One region of the Lysinibacillus sp. K60 genome, then DNA from elsewhere that is predicted to be linked to it. Evidence: riboswitches for the same ligand, from Rfam matches in the RefSeq annotation. Region 1 holds a riboswitch; each other region holds the start of a gene.
The links. A riboswitch is a leader RNA that binds a small molecule or an ion and turns the genes downstream of it on or off. The one in region 1 is predicted to bind S-adenosylmethionine.
Positions count from the first base shown of each region.

Region 2: linked by a shared signal. The riboswitch ahead of HCH28_RS15095 (cyclase family protein) and the one ahead of metK (methionine adenosyltransferase) in region 1 are both predicted to bind S-adenosylmethionine.
Region 3: linked by a shared signal. The riboswitch ahead of HCH28_RS00305 (O-acetylhomoserine aminocarboxypropyltransferase/cysteine synthase family protein) and the one ahead of metK (methionine adenosyltransferase) in region 1 are both predicted to bind S-adenosylmethionine.

Region 1 is NZ_JAASJR010000004.1:280,130-286,410, reverse strand. It holds gene pckA (phosphoenolpyruvate carboxykinase (ATP)) at 1-941, opposite strand, end outside; SAM riboswitch class I at 1,331-1,449, shown strand; gene metK (methionine adenosyltransferase) at 1,708-2,904, shown strand; gene HCH28_RS11655 (gamma carbonic anhydrase) at 3,085-3,597, opposite strand; gene HCH28_RS11650 (alpha/beta hydrolase) at 3,732-4,538, shown strand; gene HCH28_RS11645 (alanine/glycine:cation symporter family protein) at 4,665-6,173, shown strand; gene mnmM (tRNA 5-(aminomethyl)-2-thiouridylate-methyltransferase MnmM) at 6,245-6,281, opposite strand, start outside.
Region 2 is NZ_JAASJR010000006.1:210,175-216,455, forward strand. It holds gene HCH28_RS15085 (helix-turn-helix domain-containing protein) at 1-768, shown strand, start outside; gene HCH28_RS15090 (YuzC family spore coat inner layer protein) at 883-1,287, shown strand; SAM riboswitch class I at 1,369-1,474, shown strand; gene HCH28_RS15095 (cyclase family protein) at 1,567-2,304, shown strand; gene HCH28_RS15100 (DedA family protein) at 2,335-2,931, opposite strand; gene HCH28_RS15105 (Cof-type HAD-IIB family hydrolase) at 2,993-3,766, opposite strand; gene HCH28_RS15110 (DUF2225 domain-containing protein) at 4,100-4,783, shown strand; gene HCH28_RS15115 (hypothetical protein) at 4,806-5,159, shown strand; gene HCH28_RS15120 (erythromycin esterase family protein) at 5,300-6,281, shown strand, end outside.
Region 3 is NZ_JAASJR010000001.1:56,504-62,784, reverse strand. It holds gene HCH28_RS00305 (O-acetylhomoserine aminocarboxypropyltransferase/cysteine synthase family protein) at 143-1,444, opposite strand; SAM riboswitch class I at 1,561-1,674, opposite strand; gene HCH28_RS00300 (glycerol-3-phosphate acyltransferase) at 1,830-2,462, shown strand; gene HCH28_RS00295 (SLC13 family permease) at 2,658-4,139, shown strand; gene HCH28_RS00290 (succinyl-CoA:acetate CoA-transferase ScpC) at 4,214-5,737, opposite strand; gene chrR (class II chromate reductase ChrR) at 6,105-6,281, shown strand, end outside.

The DNA of each region.
Region 1 (6,281 bases):
AGTGAACCATCGTCATAGTCACAAATACGAGTTTCTGGATCAACAGCTACGTTTTCTAATACAGAGCCGAAGCGGATTGCATTGTAGATTTCTGGTTCTTTTTCAGCAGAAAGGTTGATTGTTTTTGCATAGCAACCACCCTCAATGTTGAACACACCATTATCAGACCAACCGTGTTCATCGTCACCGATTAGCTTACGATCAGGATCAGCTGATAACGTCGTTTTACCAGTACCAGATAGACCGAAGAATAACGCCACATCGCCAGCTTCACCAACGTTTGCTGAGCAGTGCATTGAAAGAATACCTTGTTGTGGTAATAAGTAGTTCATGATACCAAAGATAGATTTTTTCATTTCACCAGCATATTCTGTACCACCAATTAAAATAATTTTCTTTTCAAGTGATACGATGATGAATGTTTCAGAAGCAGTGCCATCAACCGCAGGATCTGCTTTAAAGTTAGGAGCTGAGATGACAGTGAAGTCAGCAACATGAGAAGCTAATTCATCTGCTGTTGGACGGATAAATAATTGATGAGCAAAAAGATTGTGCCATGCGTATTCATTAATAACTTGAATGCTTAATTGTGAATCTTTGTCAGCACCTGCAAAGCCTTTGAATACGAATAACTCGTCACGTTCTTTTAAATATTTTATTACTTTTACATATAGGTTATCGAACACTTCAGAAGAAATTGGTTGGTTTACTTTACCCCAGTCAATTTGATCTTTTGTGCTTTCTTCTTCTACCGTATATTTATCTTTAGGTGAACGACCAGTGTATTTGCCAGTTTCTGCACGAACTGCGCCATCTACTGTTAACATTGCTTCACCACGAGATGTAGCTTTTTCTGCTAATTGTGGTACTGAAAGTTGAACATTAATGTTACCGCCGTTTAATAATTCCTTCAGTTCGTTTGCAATTTCTACTGAATTCATCGATTAAATACCATCCTTTTTTATAGTATTCCCTTGATTTAGAGGGATTTTTTCTTAATTTCAAAAATAGTATAACACAATTGCTTAAATAATCTATACTAATTAAGAAATTATTTTAGAGTTTTTACCACTTTTCAATAAACTGACAAAAAATAATGTTTTTCGAGGAGAATACCATCAATCCTACTGTAATTAGGCATGAAGATTGAGCCACACATATGTTACCACAAGTAGCTAGGTATGTTGTAGGGATTAATTTGCTTCTATTTACATCATCATCCAAGTATGAAAAGTTTTTGTGTAATAAGTTCTTTCCTTTCTATACAGTAATACATAAGAAAATATTTGACAACGTTCGACCTTTTCAGTAACATGAGATTGAACGGATACTCTTATCCCGAGCTGGTGGAGGGTCAGGCCCTGTGAAACCCGGCAACCTGCATGAACTATTTCACGACATGCGTTGGTGCCAACCTGATGCAAGGGAACATCCCTTGAACGATAAGAGTGAAAGGTTACGCAGTCATTATTCCTTTCCTCATGTAAAGTAACGTGAGAAAAGGATTTTTTTATTGTTAAAAATCAATGTAAAGGTAAGTATATGTAGTTCTTTCCTTATTATAATGACGGATCTTTCGAAATCCTCGTGTTAAAAGCAGCAGTAACGGCTTGAGAGTTCAATCCTTAGGAGCGGACTTGACATGGGTAATGAGTACCGTATTCATACACAACTACTTATTGTAAGAGTATTTAGGAGGAAAACCAAATGACAAACCGTCGACTGTTTACATCAGAGAGTGTAACAGAAGGACATCCAGATAAGATTTGTGACCAAATCTCGGATGCCATTTTAGATGCTATTTTAGCAGAAGATCCAAATGCACGTGTAGCGTGTGAAACAACTGTAACAACAGGATTAGTATTAGTAGCAGGAGAAATTACAACTTCTACTTATGTAGATATTAAAGGTATTGTTCGTGACACTGTAGCTGAAATTGGCTATACACGAGGTAAATATGGCTTTGATGCTGAGAACTTAGCGGTGCTTGTGGCAATTGGTGAACAATCACCTGATATTGCTCAAGGTGTTGATCAGGCATTAGAGGCACGTGAAGGCTCTATGACAGATGCAGATATTGAAGCAATTGGTGCTGGTGACCAAGGCTTAATGTTTGGCTATGCATGTAATGAAACACCAGAGCTAATGCCATTACCAATTAGCTTGGCACACAAATTAGCACGCCGTTTAACAGAAGTACGTAAATCAGGTGAACTTGCCTATTTACGTCCTGATGGTAAAACGCAAGTAACGATAGAATATGATGACAATAATGTACCGGTTCGCGTGGATACAATTGTTATTTCAACACAGCATGATGAAGAAGCAACACTTGAACAAATTCAAGCAGATTTAAAAGAATTTGTTATTGCACCAGTTGTACCAAGTGAATTATTAGATGCTAATACGAAATACTTTATCAATCCAACTGGCCGTTTTGTAATTGGTGGACCAAAAGGTGATGCTGGATTAACAGGACGTAAAATCATTGTTGATACATACGGTGGTTATGCACGTCACGGTGGTGGTGCCTTCTCAGGTAAGGATGCAACCAAGGTAGACCGTTCAGCGGCATATGCAGCACGTTATGTAGCGAAAAATATCGTAGCAGCTGGCTTAGCAGAGCGTGCTGAAGTGCAACTCGCTTATGCGATTGGCGTTGCCCAGCCTGTTTCCATTGCTGTCGATACATTTGGCACAGGTAGAGTGAAAGAAAGCGAGATCGTTGAATGGGTACGCGAGCTATTCGATTTACGCCCAGCAGGTATCATTAAAATGCTTGATCTTCGTCGTCCCATTTATAAACAAACTGCTGCATATGGACATTTTGGTCGTACAGATTTAAATGTACCATGGGAGCAAATTGATAAAGCAGACGCGTTACGAGAAAAAGCATGTTTATAAACTATTGAACTAAAGTAATGAAGTCATTAGAAAATTATTCTAATGTATTAATAAGCAAAGGAGCAATACTGCTCCTTTTGTTTTTTTATAAAAAATACCTCGCTAGGATTCGTGAACATATTCGGTACACGAAAACGCGAGGGATTTTTTCGTTGGTATTAATTTTTTTGTGTAGATTATTTATTTTTGAAGTGATTTATAATATCGACCTTTTTCTGCGTATTCTCGTACGATGCGTTCCATATCCTCTTTATCCTCAGCATTTAATTCTCGGACAACTTTTGCTGGACGACCTAAAGCTAGACTATTTGGAGGAATGACTTTACCAGGAGGTACTAGGCTTCCTGCTCCAATAAATGCACCTTCTCCAATCTCAGCTCCGTCTAAAATAATGGATCCCATACCAATTAAGGCATTTTTGCGAATTGTACAACTATGTAAAGTGACTTGGTGTCCAACTGTTACCTCATCTTCAATAATGAGCGGATATTTTGGGCTTTGGTGTAAACAGCAAAGATCTTGAATACTGACACGTTTACCGATAATCGTTGGGGAAACATCACCACGAATAACCGTATTAAACCAAATGGTTGTTTCGGCGCCAATTGTTACGTCGCCCGTAACAGTTGCATAATCAGCAATGAAAACAGACGGATCGATCTTTGGCGTTTTATCTTTAAATGGATAAATCATGAAAATCGCCTCTTTTCTTTCTATAATGTAGTATTATCGTATCAAATACGCAACATTATGGAAATATAAAATTAAAATGTGCTATTTATTTCGATATAATCAAAGTGTAATTATTTTTTAGGAGGACTATGTAAATGTGGAAATGGGAAGCTGATGGACAAGCAAAAGCTGTGATTGCTATTCTTCATGGTGCTTATGAAAATCACCGTTGGTATGCATGGCTGATAGAGAAATTAAGATTAGAAGGCTTCCACATAGTCATGGGGGATTTACCGAATCATGGGGGTAATGCAAGGTTTGCTCGAGTCCATGATGAAGACTTCAAATTGTACAATAAGTATACAAGAAACCTGATTGAGAATGCTTTTTCATATAATTTACCAACCTTTGTAATAGGACATGGACTAGGTGCAACATTAATCCTCCATACAATGCAAAAGAGACAATATGAATGTGCGGGCATTATTTTAACATCACCTTGGTTGCAACTAAAGCTATTACCAGGTAAATTAACAAATGCTTTAACAAGTCTAAGTGCGTTAACAGCGAATGTTAAATTGACACATGACATTACATTAGAGAAATTAACGCGTAGTGTTGAAGGCAGAGAAGAAATGAAAGATGAGGTACCGCTCATGTCTGTTGTTTCTGTGAAATGGTATCGAGAGCTTCAGCAGATGATGAAAAATTTAGTGATGCTGCCTAAAGGTGAAATGCCAAATATGCCTATGCTCATTATGACAGCTGAGAAGGATAAAATTACGGACACTCGCCAAACTCGAAATTGGCTTCATCAACAGGAATTCACGGAATTTCAGTTTAAAGAATGGGCAAATTGTTATCATAATTTATTCCATGAGGGAGAGCGCGAAGAAATTTTTATGTATATACGAGATTTTATTAATAATGCTCTTCGAAGAATTGGTTATATAATTAAATAGGTTTATACCCTTCCATTTACTAGGTTACTTACTTAAATATTGTTACTCAAAAATAATATTGTAATTTTCTGAAAAGTGTAATACTATAATGATCTAAAGTAAGGTATTTTAAATTGGAGGGGTAAAATGGATGTAATTGTGGAGAAGTTGAATGGTATTTTATGGGGACCATGGTTTATTTATGGTATCTTATTGATTGGGTTATTTTTCTCAATTATCACAAGGTTCCTACAGGTAAGGCACATTAAAGATATGTTTGTTTTAATGTTTAAAGGGGAGAAATCGGAAAAGGGAATATCTTCTTTCCAAGCAATGTCTATCGCATTATCAGGACGTGTAGGTACAGGTAATATTGCTGGTACTGCGACAGCAATTGGAATGGGAGGACCCGGTGCTGTCTTTTGGATGTGGGCAATCGCTTTCATTGGTGCGGCTACCGCGTATGTAGAGTCAACATTAGCTCAAATCTATAAAGAAGAGAAAGATACAGAATATCGTGGTGGACCGGCCTTTTACATAGAAAAAGGAATGGGTCAAAAATGGTTTGCAGTTATTTTTGCTGTAGCTGCTTTAATTGCAATGTTAATTTTGATGCCTGGTGTGCAGTCAAATGCCATCGCAGGTGCTGTTGAAAACGCTTTCGGTTTGGATACATGGATCACAGGACTTATAATTGTTGTGTTACTAGGTGCTATTATCATTGGTGGTATTAAATCGATTGCAAACGCTGCTCAAATAATTGTACCATTTATGGCATTAGCTTATATCATTATGGCCATTATCATTATCTTTATGAATATTTCACAAGTACCAACAGTTATCGGATTAATTTTTTCTAGTGCCTTTGGGGCTCAAGAAATTTTTGGCGGCGTTATTGGTTCAGCGATTGCTTGGGGTGTTAAACGTGGAATTTACTCCAATGAAGCTGGTCAAGGAACTGGAGCTCACCCTGCGGCAGCTGCGGAAGTATCGCATCCTGCTAAGCAAGGAATTGTTCAAGCAGCGTCTGTGTATATTGATACATTATTAATTTGTTCTGCTACGGCCTTTATGATTTTATTTACAGGTATGTATAATGTGCAAGATGAAAAGGCAGCTGAAGGCGCAGATCCATTTATTCATGTTGGAGAATTCAATAGTGGTGGATTAGCAGGCGATGAGCAAATGACTTTTGCGAAAAGTATTGAAGCAGGAGCTGCGTATACACAATATGCAGTTGACTCATCATTACCTGGCTTTGGAGCTCCGTTTGTAGCCATAGCGTTATTCTTCTTTGCCTTTACAACAATTATGGCTTACTACTATATTGCAGAAACAAATGTTGCTTACTTATTTAGAGGTAGCACAGAAAAGGTATTCATCTGGATTGCCAAAATTGCCATTTTAGTTGCGGCCTTCTATGGTACAATCCGTACGTCTGGTCTAGCATGGGCAATGGGTGATGTAGGCCTTGGTCTGATGGTTTGGATTAATGTTATAGCTATTTTAATTATTATGAAACCAGCTATTGTTGCATTAAAAGATTACGAGAAACAGAAAAAAGAAGGAAAAGACCCAGTCTTTGATCCTCGTAAATTAGGAATTAAAGGTGCAGATTTCTGGGTTGACTATAATGAAAAACGTAATAACAAGTAGATAAAGCAAGGCGATCAGCTAGTTTCTATCAAACTAGCTGATCGCCTTTTAGCTTGTCCTCAACAATAGTATTAAATAGGATATTCTTTCATTTTTTCTAACGCAATG
Region 2 (6,281 bases), on a different contig from region 1:
CCATTCTTAGAAGATTTCTTTGTTGCCCTTGGGATTACGCCAATTGCTCAATTCAGTCATTCAAAATGGGGAAAACAAGACTATTTAGGTCTACAGGAAGTGCCAGATATCGATGTACAAAATAGAGAAATAGATCGACTCCTTTACTATAAGCCAACTTTAATTATGCTAGATTCTGGTATAGAGCGTTGGGAATCCTTTCATCATTTAGATGAGGTAGCCCCCGTCTGCCACCTCTCACACCCCGGAGAGAATTGGCAATCTACTTTATTTAAAATTGCAGATCTAACAGGAAAAACCTCTTTGATGCAAGACGTAATCCTACAATATGAAGATAAAGTACAACAAGCAAAAGGAATTCTTAGCAAATCTGTTTATGGGCAAAGTGTGGCATTTCTCCGTATTTCAGCCATTGGCATTACTCTATACGCGGGCCCTGAATGTGGCTATACGGGCCCCATTTTATATCGTGACTTAGGTTTAATGCCACATTCACTAGTATGGAGTATTCCGCACAATCAACGTAAAGTTCAACTGACATTTGCTCAATTGTTGCAATTAGATGCTGATCATTTATTTATTACCTTTGATAAACAACATTCCATTTATGAAAATGAGGAACGTGCTATTTTAAAAACTCCTACTTGGAAAAACCTAGCTGCCGTTAAAAGCAACTGTATCTATGAAGTAGACTTTTTAACATGGATGAATTATGGCATTTTATCACATAGTAAAAAAATTGATGATGTCTTGAATGTACTTGGCTAAAAGGAAGCTTACTTTAGCTTCCTTTTTAAATGTTTAGGACAAACATTGCACTGCTAATAACACCGAAAGCCGTTTGGCTACATAAGATAAGTTATCAGTTATAGGATAGGAGGAATGACCTTGTATTACAATCCTTATCCGTATTTTGTGCATCCCTATCATTATCCAACATCGCCTATCGCTAATCATTTTGCCATTAGACCCTTTTCGCAACACCTAGCAATGCCGACCAATAATCCTTTTCCACCTGTCGATACACACAAATTAAAAGCTTCAGCATCACGGATGAAGGCGATGATGCAGCAAGCCCAATTACTTACGGATAAAATAGATAGCTCCCAACAATTCGCACATGATTTAATGAATGCTGCTCAACTTTCAAATAAAACAGAGGTTGAAAAATTAATCACATCAACAGGCATTACGGTGAAATTTGAAACAAACTATACACCAGACAGTTTTATAATACGTCTTATTGATAATGATTGTTGTGGCGTCACCTTAAATTTGAATTGGTGAAAATTCCTAGTGAACTTGTAAACTATAAAAAACTATGCTAAAGTGTTTGTATTGTTATTTCTGAAAATTCTTATATTACTTTTCTTATCAAGAGAGACGGAGGGATTGGCCCGATGAAGTCTCAGCAACCAGCTAACAGTATGGTGCTAATTCCAATTGGCAAAATGATCAGCCTTGAAGATGAGAAGAAGAACTACCGTTGTTTCAAGCAGGAGTCCTCTTCTATTAGGGGACTCCTTTTTTATTTACCACTATTTTTTACAGAAAGCAGGGAAATCGATATCTAATGAACTTTTGCAAGCATTGGAATTATTAAAATCGAAACAGTGGGTTGACTTAACACATACTTTCGGCCCTAATTCACCACATTTTTTTATGTTTGAGGACGCTAAATTTGAAACATTATTTTCTCATAAGGATGGTTTCTTCGCTCAACAATTCACGTTCCCTGGTCAATATGGCACACATATCGACCCACCCATTCATTTTGTGCGAGATACTCGCTACTTAGAAGAATTAGAACTAAAAGAGCTTGTTCTCCCCCTTGTTGTTATTGATAAATCACAAGAGGCTGCGAGCAACCATGATTTTACATTAAGTGTAGAAGATATTCTTAATTTTGAGGACAAGCATGGAGAAATTGAAGCAGGAACATTTGTTGCATTACGTACAGATTGGAGTAAGCGCTGGCCAGATAAAGAGGCTTTCAGTAATAAGGATGCAGATGGACATAACCATATCCCTGGCTGGGGTTTAGAAGCTTTACAGTTTTTACTAACAAAACGTAAGGTAAGCGCAATTGGTCATGAAACATTCGATACGGACTCTGCTGCTGATTTTCGTAAAAATGGCAAGCTAGAGGGCGAATATTTTGTGCTTGACCAAGACACCTATCAAATTGAGCTAATGACTAATTTAGACAAGCTACCTGCGAAAGGTGCTATCATCTTCAATATCGTACCTAAGCCAGAAAAAGCATCTGGCTTCCCTGTGCGCTCATTTGCTATTTTGCCATAACATAAAAGTCGGTATAGCGTATACCGACTTTTATGTTTGTCCATTTCTTTTTTTGAATAAAAAGTAAGCAATGAGCATCCCTACAATAAATAAAAGGATAAGATAGATACTATAATGAGTTAAATAGTATCCAACAAATCGCCATTTCTCTCCAAGCATCTTTCCTAATGATATAAATGTGAACGTCCAGATAAATGCCCCTATATAGGCAAAAAGCGCAAACTTTCTATAAGGATAATTATTAATAGCCGCAATATATGCTGTCAAATGGCGTACCCCTGGAATAAAATAGCCAATTAATAATAGGGTAGGTCCTATTTTTGTAAACATCTTTTTCGTAAAGTCAATTTTTTGCTCTGTAATATGAATTCTAGGGCCATATTTCTGCAATAACGGTAAGCCAAAACGATAACCAATATAGTAGCTTAAGGTAATGCCTCCAACCGCACCAATCATTGCACTGACCAAAGCAGGAATGTGTTCAAGACTTTCTCGGTAAACACTATAGCCTACATAAGTTAGAAACACCTCATCAGGAAGTGGCACCCCAACAATACCTCCAATTAGAATCACGATAATCCCAAAGTATCCGTAATGTTCAATTAGAGACTGCACGTGATGTGCCATAAATCATCCCACCTAAAATTTATTAAAATCTACCTGCTATATATAGTGTAACCTCAGCGCTCTAAATGACTTGAAGCTGACGTAAAGCAAAATTGATACCGCCATCCGTAGATTTCTTTGTAACAAAATTGGCAGCTCTTTTTAGAGCTTTACTACCATTTCCCATAGCAATTCCTACTCCTACATACTCCAACATATCAATATCATTATCCCCATCCCCAAAGGCAATCGCATTCTTAGGGTCAATATTAAAATGATCAAGCACCGCTTTAATAGCTATAGACTTCGAAACATCCTGCTGTAAGACATTCACTATATAAGGATGCCAACGCTGTAAAAATATATTCGAAAATTGGCTAGTATATCTTTTTTCTGCCAGCTCATCCGCATATAAACACATGAGGAAAACCTCTTCATCTACAATTTTTTCATTTATAAGTGGAAAAGCTCGTAAAGATAAAGTTTCTTGCATCGCTCTTAAAGCTACTGGACTTTGTATGCTATTCATGGATAGCTGCTCTGTAAAAAATGTTAGGCTATGCTGCTGTTCCTGTGCAAAAGCCTGTACATTGTGGACAATTTCTTTGGCAATCGGAGTTTTATGTATGACAAGTTCCTTATGTTTCACATAGGCTCCATTTGCTGTAATAAAGGTTTCAATCCCCAGCGCTTTTAACTCATAGCACATAGATAAGGGTCTTCCAGTAGCCGCTACAAGATGGATTCCCTTTTCTTGCAATAGCTGAATAGCTTGTTTTGTACTTTCTTCCACACAGCCATCCTCATAATTAATCAATGTGCCGTCTACATCAAAAAACACGATATTACACTTCATTTTGAGCACCTCCATTATAGTTATTTAGAACCAATTAAATTAAATTTATAATTTTTCTCCCTTGAAATATGTGAAAGTATTTTGACAAACTGTAAGCAAACTATACAACTTCCATTTACACCACCGATAAAAACTATTACAAGCGTATTTATAATAATATTTAACTAAAAATTCCTTGAATATTTTTATTTTAATAATTCTAAAGGAGTATACCAAAGAACACAAAATTGTTAAAATAAAAGATAATAACTTAAATACATTGAACGATAAAATCTTATGTATAAATAGAACAAAAGAAATAAAATTTTAGAGTACGCAAAGGAGTTGATTCTTATGGCATTTAACATTTACTACTATGAAAGTAGTGTGGATTGTAAATTTTGCAAAAAGCAGTTTACAACATATAAAGTTCGCCCTAATCGATATAAAATTATCGAAGAACAAACGGATTTCATGCCTGTTTACGATGGCCTAAACCCTTTGCTATATGAAGTTGCCGTATGTCCACATTGTGGCTATGCCTACCATAAATCTATGACACGGACATATGGACCTTTCATGCTACTCATTGATGAACTATACATTAAAGAGCTCCAGAAACCTATGGATATTTGTCAGGAACGTACAATTGATGATGCCATTATCAGTTTTAAGCTCGCCTATTTAGTATCCCGTGCGTCAATGGAAGAATCTCTTTTAATGGCGAATTTCGCTTTAAAAATTGCTTGGCTCTATCGATTAAAAAAGGACGAAGAATCCGAAAAGCGCTATCTTTTTGCAGCTAGAGACTTTTATAGTAAATCCTTTGCCTCTAATCAAGAAGGTGGAGAGAGAATTCAGTTTTTACATGCTGAATTGAGCCTTCGACTTGGTGATATTCCTGAAGCTAAAAAAGGATTTTCACGCTTAATTGCTGATCGAAATGTTTCGACAAAATATCGCAAGCTTGCACGCAATCGTTGGGAAAATTATAAATATGACGAACAACCTGTAACAATTAATGAAATCATTAATTAGTGGGACGAGGAGATGATTAACTATGTTGCTATTTCAAAGGAAAATTGATGTGAGAGAAGAGGATATATTTTCAGAGCTACATCATTTTTTATTAAGAAAAAATAATCGCTACCTAACAAACGATGAAGTTGTCGCTTTAACAGGCGTATCATCTGAGTTGCTTCACAAATGGGTAAAAGCAGGAAAATTAAAGAACTCCATTTTCCCTAATTTAGGGGCACCATGCGAACGATGTGGGCAGATTACGCAAGCTAAAATTTGCGTGAGCTGCTCTTCCTCCATTGTTGGTACATTAAAACAAGAAGAAAAGGATCGTGCATGGTTTAACCAAATTCAACGTAACCATGCAAGAGCAAGTACGTATCACTATAAATAGCATTCCTACATCTCCATCACTTGGAGGTGTTTTTCTTTTTTACATACTAAATTTAAACTAATTTTAAACAAATTCTTCCTAAATTTTAAACTCCCCTTCCTATAATTAAGTATCAATATAAAGTGAAGGGCTGATAATTAATGAGGAAAGCTAGGAAGCATAAGGTTTTATTAAGTTTTGCACTGGCAAGTTTAATAACAGTAAGTGGAGTAGTAAATGTCTCTGCTGTTGCCCCTGTAAATGAGGAGATTATTGAAAACGTTTCTGCCGTCAAACAAGCTAGGACTTCTAATGAAACATTACTTGATTGGAAAAAATGGGCGAATGACCATGCATATAGCCTGTCATCCATCCAGCCTGAAACGTTTAATGGACTAAAAATTCCCGCTAACAAATTTGAGGATTTAGAGATGCTAAAACCTTTATTACATGATAAACGTATTGTCTTTTTAGGGGAAAGCTCTCATGGAGTGGCACAATTCAATCTAGCAAAAACACGTTTAATACAATTTTTACATCAAGATATGGGCTATAATGTCCTTGCCTTTGAAAGTGGTATGGGCAATGTAATGAACGCTCAAGGACAAATTGATAAACAAGCAGCTCTACAAACAATGAAGGATGCCATTTTCGGCGTTTGGTGGACAAAAGAAACTTTGCCTCTGTTTGACTATGCAAAATTGACTCAAGCAACAGAGCAACCTCTTGTACTTACTGGCTTCGATATTCAACAGCAAGGGGCATTTACGAACGGAGATTGGCTGCATAACCCCAAGTTGGCTCAGCAATTCAATGAAGCTGAGAAGGAACTTGCTGAATGGAGCTCGGGAAAAGATTTGAAGGGCTATCAAAAAGTAAAAGCTACTATAATTGATGTGTATAAACAGGTAAAATCACAAATACAAATCAAAGAAAAAGAGCTACAGGCAGCTTATCCAAAAGAGCCTCATATTGTAAAACTAATGGATCGCACTCTAGCAGATCGCATTCGACTAGCAGACGAATATATAGAGTTAACAATTCAGTCCAATATCGACATTGAAAAAAATAATATAGAATCATTTTTGCAAACTATGGAATGGCGAGATCAAGCGATGATGGAGAACTTACTTTGGTTAGCTG
Region 3 (6,281 bases), on a different contig from region 1:
ACTTGGTATTTTTTTATAAGGTTCTGATAATTAACGGGTGCAATAATAGGTTGATGTAGCAACGTTTAACGCATTACCAAATGAGGCTAATCGAATGAGAAAATACGTAAACGCCACAACATTCTACCATTTGCTTTAAACTTTAAGCTTCTACTGTTTGTTCAGTTGTTGTTGCCTGTGTAATGGCTTGATCTAAATCAGCAATAATATCCTCTACTGCCTCTAAACCGATGGATAAGCGAATGAGCGACTCGGTTACACCAGCTTGAACTAATTCTTCTGCTGATAGTTGCTGATGTGTAGTGGAAGCTGGATGAATAATTAATGACTTTGCATCACCTACATTTGCTACATGTGAAAATAATCTCACGCTATCAATAAGCTTTCTCCCAGCTTCTCGTCCACCCTTGATGCCAAATGTAAGCACTGAACCGAAGCCATTTCTTAAATATTTTTTTGCTAACCCATGTGTCGGAAAATCTTCTAGGCCGTTATAATTTACATACTCCACAGATGGGTGGTTTTGTAAATACTCAGCCACTGCCAACGCATTTTCATTGTGTTTAGGGATACGCAGATGAAGCGTTTCTAACCCTTGCAATAAATTAAAGGCAGCATCAGCACTTAGTGTTGGACCAAAATCACGTAATAATTGTACACGTAGCTTTGTAGCAAAGGCAGCAGAAGCAGTATCAATTCCATAACGTAACCCATGGTAAGAGGCATCTGGTTCAGTAAAACCAGGGAATCGACCGTTAGTCCAATCAAACTTACCAGCGTCTACAACAACGCCCCCTAAAGTTGTACCATGACCTCCTATCCATTTAGTTGCTGAATGAACCACAACATCTGCACCGTATTCAATAGGTGTAGAACCGTAAGGAGAAGCAAACGTGCTGTCAATAATTAATGGTAGACCATTATCATGTGCAATTTTAGCTACTGCTTCAATATCTAAAACCTTTAAGCTTGGATTACCATAAACCTCTGCAAAGACAGCTTTTGTTTTATCAGTAATCGCCGCATTGAAATTCTCTGGATTTGTTTCATCTACAAAAATTGTTTTAATACCGTAGTTTGGTAATGTGTTAGCAAATAAATTATACGTACCACCATATAAAGAACTAGCTGCTACTATCTCATCACCAGCTCCAGCTAGATTTAAAATGGAAAATGCGATAGCTGCTGCACCAGATGAAAGTGCTACTGCTGCTGTTCCACCTTCCAATAAAGCCACACGTTTTTCAAACACATCAACTGTTGGATTAGTAATTCTTGTGTAAATGTTCCCTGCTTCCTCTAAGGCAAAAAGACGTTGCGCATGAGCAGTGTCTTTAAATACGAAAGCAGTTGAGCGATAGACTGGAACTGTGCGAGAACCCGTCACTGGGTCTGGCTCTTGACCACCATGCAACAGCAATGTTTCTGGTTTAAAATTTGTCATTGTGTACCTCCAAATGGTTATTTTTTTACGATGGTACCGGAGATGAGGAGGATTTTTCTGTAGAAAACAAAAACCCTCTTCAGCTAAGAAGAGGGTTGCGGTTGCAAGTTTTCCTCCCCTTATCTGCCAGATCCAAGTAAGAATCTGTAGGAATTAGCACCTTAGTAAGCTCATTGCTTACTGGTTGCCGGGCATCATAGGGCCTATCCCTCCGCCGCTCTTGATAAGAGTATGAGATTCAATTTCCATCGTTGTTACACAGTATAAACATAGAGTTTTTTTCTGTCAACATGTAAATTTTATTTTTTCCGAAACTTCTGTCTGCTCTTATACGTAATATGAACGCATACACTATTTTAGAAAAAATTTTGAGAGGAGTATTTTTATGGTAAAGGCCGTGATCATTTTTCTTATGATTGGCTATTTAATAGGCTGTATTCACGGCTCTAAAGTGGCTCAATTTTTATCGGGGGTTGATTTAAAAAAGGCTGGGCACGGTAATGCTGGTGCCTCTAATGCTACTCTTTCCCTTGGTTGGAAATATGGCGTTTTAGTTGCCCTCATCGATATAGGCAAAGGTGTTGTGGCTATTATAGGTGCGCATTTTTATCTAGCTGACGCCATTCATTTAACAGAAGAACAAATTTGGCTGCTTACTTATATAATGGCTGCTGGGGTTATTTTAGGTCATAATTTCCCATTCTACATGGGCTTCAACGGGGGGAAAGGAACTGCCTCCATCATTGGTATTTTACTTGCTGTTGATTGGAAGATTGGTTTATTTGCACTTATTTTATTTGTTATTTTATCCTTTGCAACAAATTATTTAATTGTTGGTGTTCTAGAATTTTATCTCGTGTTTTGTACAGCAACTTATTTATGGATTCCTGGCATTGGCCCAACCATTATAGCTCTTCTTCTTTTTGGCATAGCCATTATCCTGCACCTTGAAAATATTAAACGATTAGTCATTGGCACAGAGCCTAAAGTAACTTTTGCCTTTAAGAAAAAGAAATAATATTTTTTGGATATTTTTGTATTATTTGTGACCATGTATTTTCTCTTTATCTACTCATATTGCTGTAAAAAACACAATTTTCACATAGATTTTTTTCTACAATAAAATCGACATATTCTTATCTTAATAAAACATTATACAGGCCGATGTTATGGATAATGATCGTCATTTTTATCGTAGAAAGGATGAGAAAATATGTCTTCCCCAAAGCAAGCAGCTACAAAATTTAATTTAAAGCCACTGTGGATTGGCTTGGCATTCGCGTTACTAATCATTATTACCTTTTTACCTAATAATGGTGATTTACCTATAGCTGGGCAACGAGCTTTAGCCATTTTAGCTTTTGCAGTCATCCTTTGGGTTACAGAGGCCGTTTCATATCCTGTGAGCTCGGCCATGATCATTGCGCTAGTAACTGTTTTACTAGGACTCGCTCCGTCAATGGAGGATCCAACTACAGAGCTAGGAACAGCTAGCGCATTAAAATTATCTTTAAGCGGCTTTAGTAATTCTGCCGTTGCTTTAGTAGCAGCAGCTCTTTTTCTAGCGGCAGCAATGCAAATTACTAATCTACATAAACGACTTGCTCTTTGGATTCTTTCATTGGTAGGAACGAAAACAAAAGCTATCGTATTTGGCGCTATTTTAGTCTCTATCGTCCTCGCATTTTTTGTACCTTCTGCTACAGCACGTGCTGGCGCAGTAGTACCGATATTGCTTGGAATGGTGGCAGCTTTTGGTTTACCACGTGATAGTCGGCTTGCTGCCTTATTAGTTATTACTTCGGTACAAGCAGTTTCCATTTGGAATATCGGTATTAAGACTGCAGCAGCTCAAAATATGGTGGCTTTAAACTTTATCCAAGAGCAATTTAATGTGGATATTTCATGGGGTGCTTGGCTACTTTATGCCGCCCCCTTCTCAATTATTATGTCTATCTTTTTATTTTTCATTATGATTGCTTTAATTAAACCTGAGACTAGCAATATCGAAGGTGGTAAAGAGGTCATCAAAAAACAGCTTGCAGAGCTTGGCCCATTAAAGGCTCCTGAAATTCGTTTAATCATTACATCCGTAGTTTTACTATTTTTCTGGGCAACTGAAGGAAAGCTACATCCATTTGATACGACAACAGTCACAATTATTGCTATCGCTATTCTATTAATGCCTAAAATCGGTGTGTATTCGTGGAAGGAAGTTGAGCCTCATATTCCATGGGGAACAATTATCGTCTTTGCGGTAGGCATTATGTTAGGAACCATTTTACTAAATACGCAAGGTGCTGCATGGTTATCAGATAAAGTTTTTGGTTCACTCGGGCTAAATACTATGCCTTTACTAGCAACCATCGCACTCGTAACTTTATTTAACATTTTGATTCATTTAGGCTTTGCAAGCGCAACTAGCTTAGCCTCAGCACTTATACCTGTGTTTATCGTTTTAGCCTCCACATTAACGGCTAATGTTGATCAAGTTGGTTTTGTTATTGTGCAACAATTCGTCATAAGCTTTGGCTTCCTATTACCAATTAGTGCACCACAAAACATGCTTGCCTATGGTACAGGTTCCTTTACAACAAAGGATTTCTTGAAATCTGGGATTCCATTAACCATTATCGGTTTCCTTCTCGTACTTTTGTTCTCTGCAACTTATTGGAAATGGATTGGATTATTATAAGACTTTCATTAAATTAAAACGTAAAAGCCTTGAAGAAACAGACTAAACTGTCCTTCAAGGCTTTTCAGATAATACTATTGTTTTGTAAAAGCAGGGTCCTTCATCGTACCGTTTTTCGCATAATTAACGTGCCATGATAGTGCTTTTTCTAGATCATGTGGTGTATGATGTCCACCCGTTGCCTCATTGGCATCATTAAAGTACTGCCACAGCTGCTCCCTATAATCAGGATGTGCACAATTATCAATGATAAGTCCCACTCGTTCTTTTGGGGCAAGTCCTCGTAAATCTGCTACGCCCTGTTCAGTTACAATGACATCAACATCATGCTCTGTATGATCCACATGCGAGACCATTGGAACAATACTCGAAATATCTCCACCCTTAGCATAAGACTTTGTCACAAAAATTCCTAAACGTGCATTTCGAGCAAAGTCACCAGACCCTCCGATACCATTCATCATCTTTGTACCAGAAACGTGTGTGGAATTAACATTGCCATAAATATCTAATTCCAATGCTGTATTCACTGAAATTAATCCGAGTCGACGAATAATTTCAGGCTGATTTGAAATCTCTTGAGGGCGCAGCACTAATTTATCAGCATATTTTTCAAAATTCCCATAAACACGGTTTCCTACTTGCTCAGAAAGGGTAATAGAAGTTGCAGATGCAAATTTTACTTTCCCTGCATCAATTAATTCAAATACTGCATCCTGGAGAACTTCTGAATAAACTTCTAAGTTCTCAAACTCAGAATCTTTAAAGCCTAGCAATACAGCATTTGCTACTGAGCCTACCCCAGATTGAATTGGTCGTAAACTTGTTGTTAAGCGACCTACTTTAATCTCTTCACGTAGGAAATTTAATAAGTGATTAGCCATAACATCTGTCTCTTCATCCGCTGGGACAATCGTTGATGGCGCATCTAATATATCCGAAATGACGATGCCTTTTACTTTATCTAAATCTAGTGGAATTCCAATTATACCAAGACGATCTGAAACATTCTGTAAAGGAATTGGATCACGTTTTCCTTGTTGTGCAGGTACGTAAATATCATGTATACCTTCTAATGCATCAAGCTGTGCTACGTTTAATTCAATGATGACTTGGTCTGCTTCTTGCACAAAAATGGGAGAGTTACCAACTGAAGTTGTAGGAATTAATAAGCCTTCTTCTGTAATAGCAGCAGCTTCAATGATCGCAAAATCAATTGGTCCAATAATACCTTGACGAACAAGCTCAGCATTATGGGAAAGATGGGCATCGACAAATGTGATACCACCGCTATTGATTTTATTACGAATGCAAGCATCTGCTTGGAAAGGACCTCGCTTACGAATGACCCCTGCTTCTGCTAAATATTGGTCTACCTCAGGTCCAAGTGATGCACCTGTAAAGACATCTACTTGAAAATCCTCTTTTTTCGCTTTCTCTACAAGTGCAAGAGGTACAACCTTTACATCGCCAGCACGTGTGAATCCGCTCATCCCTAATACCATGCCATCCTTAATCCAAGAAGCTGCTTCTTCTGCTGTTACAACCTTGCTTCGTAATTGTTCATGACGAAGCTTTTTCGCTAACTTTTCTTCCATTCCCTATTCCTCCATTCCACTTTATTTTTGTTCAACTTGCATATTTGGTTCCAGTAAATCTGTGACATCCGTCAGAGAATGTATCTTTATTCCAGGAGGATTTCATCACCTAATAGCTAATGCTGTCTAAACATTTGTGAATAAAGATCATGTAATTTTTGGTAGCACAACCAAATAAACAGTCGCTTCTACAATTTTATACTATTTAGAATATTTAATCTATATCAAATGAAATATTTTACTTTACGAGATAATTTCGACATTTATAAATTATTTATAAATAACTTTTTGTTCCTCATTATTCGATTTTGCTAGAAAAGCGTGCTATGCTCAAGGTATAGAACAGACACAAAGGAGAGAGTTTTTAATGGTTAAAGAACTATTACGTAGCCATTCCTCGGTACGCATCTATGATGGAGAACCGATTTCAAAAGAAATCATTGAAGATTTAATTGGAACAGCACAAATGGCTGCAACATCACATTTTGTGCAAGCCTATAGTGTAATATGGGTAACAGATGCAGATAAAAAGGAAAAATTAGGC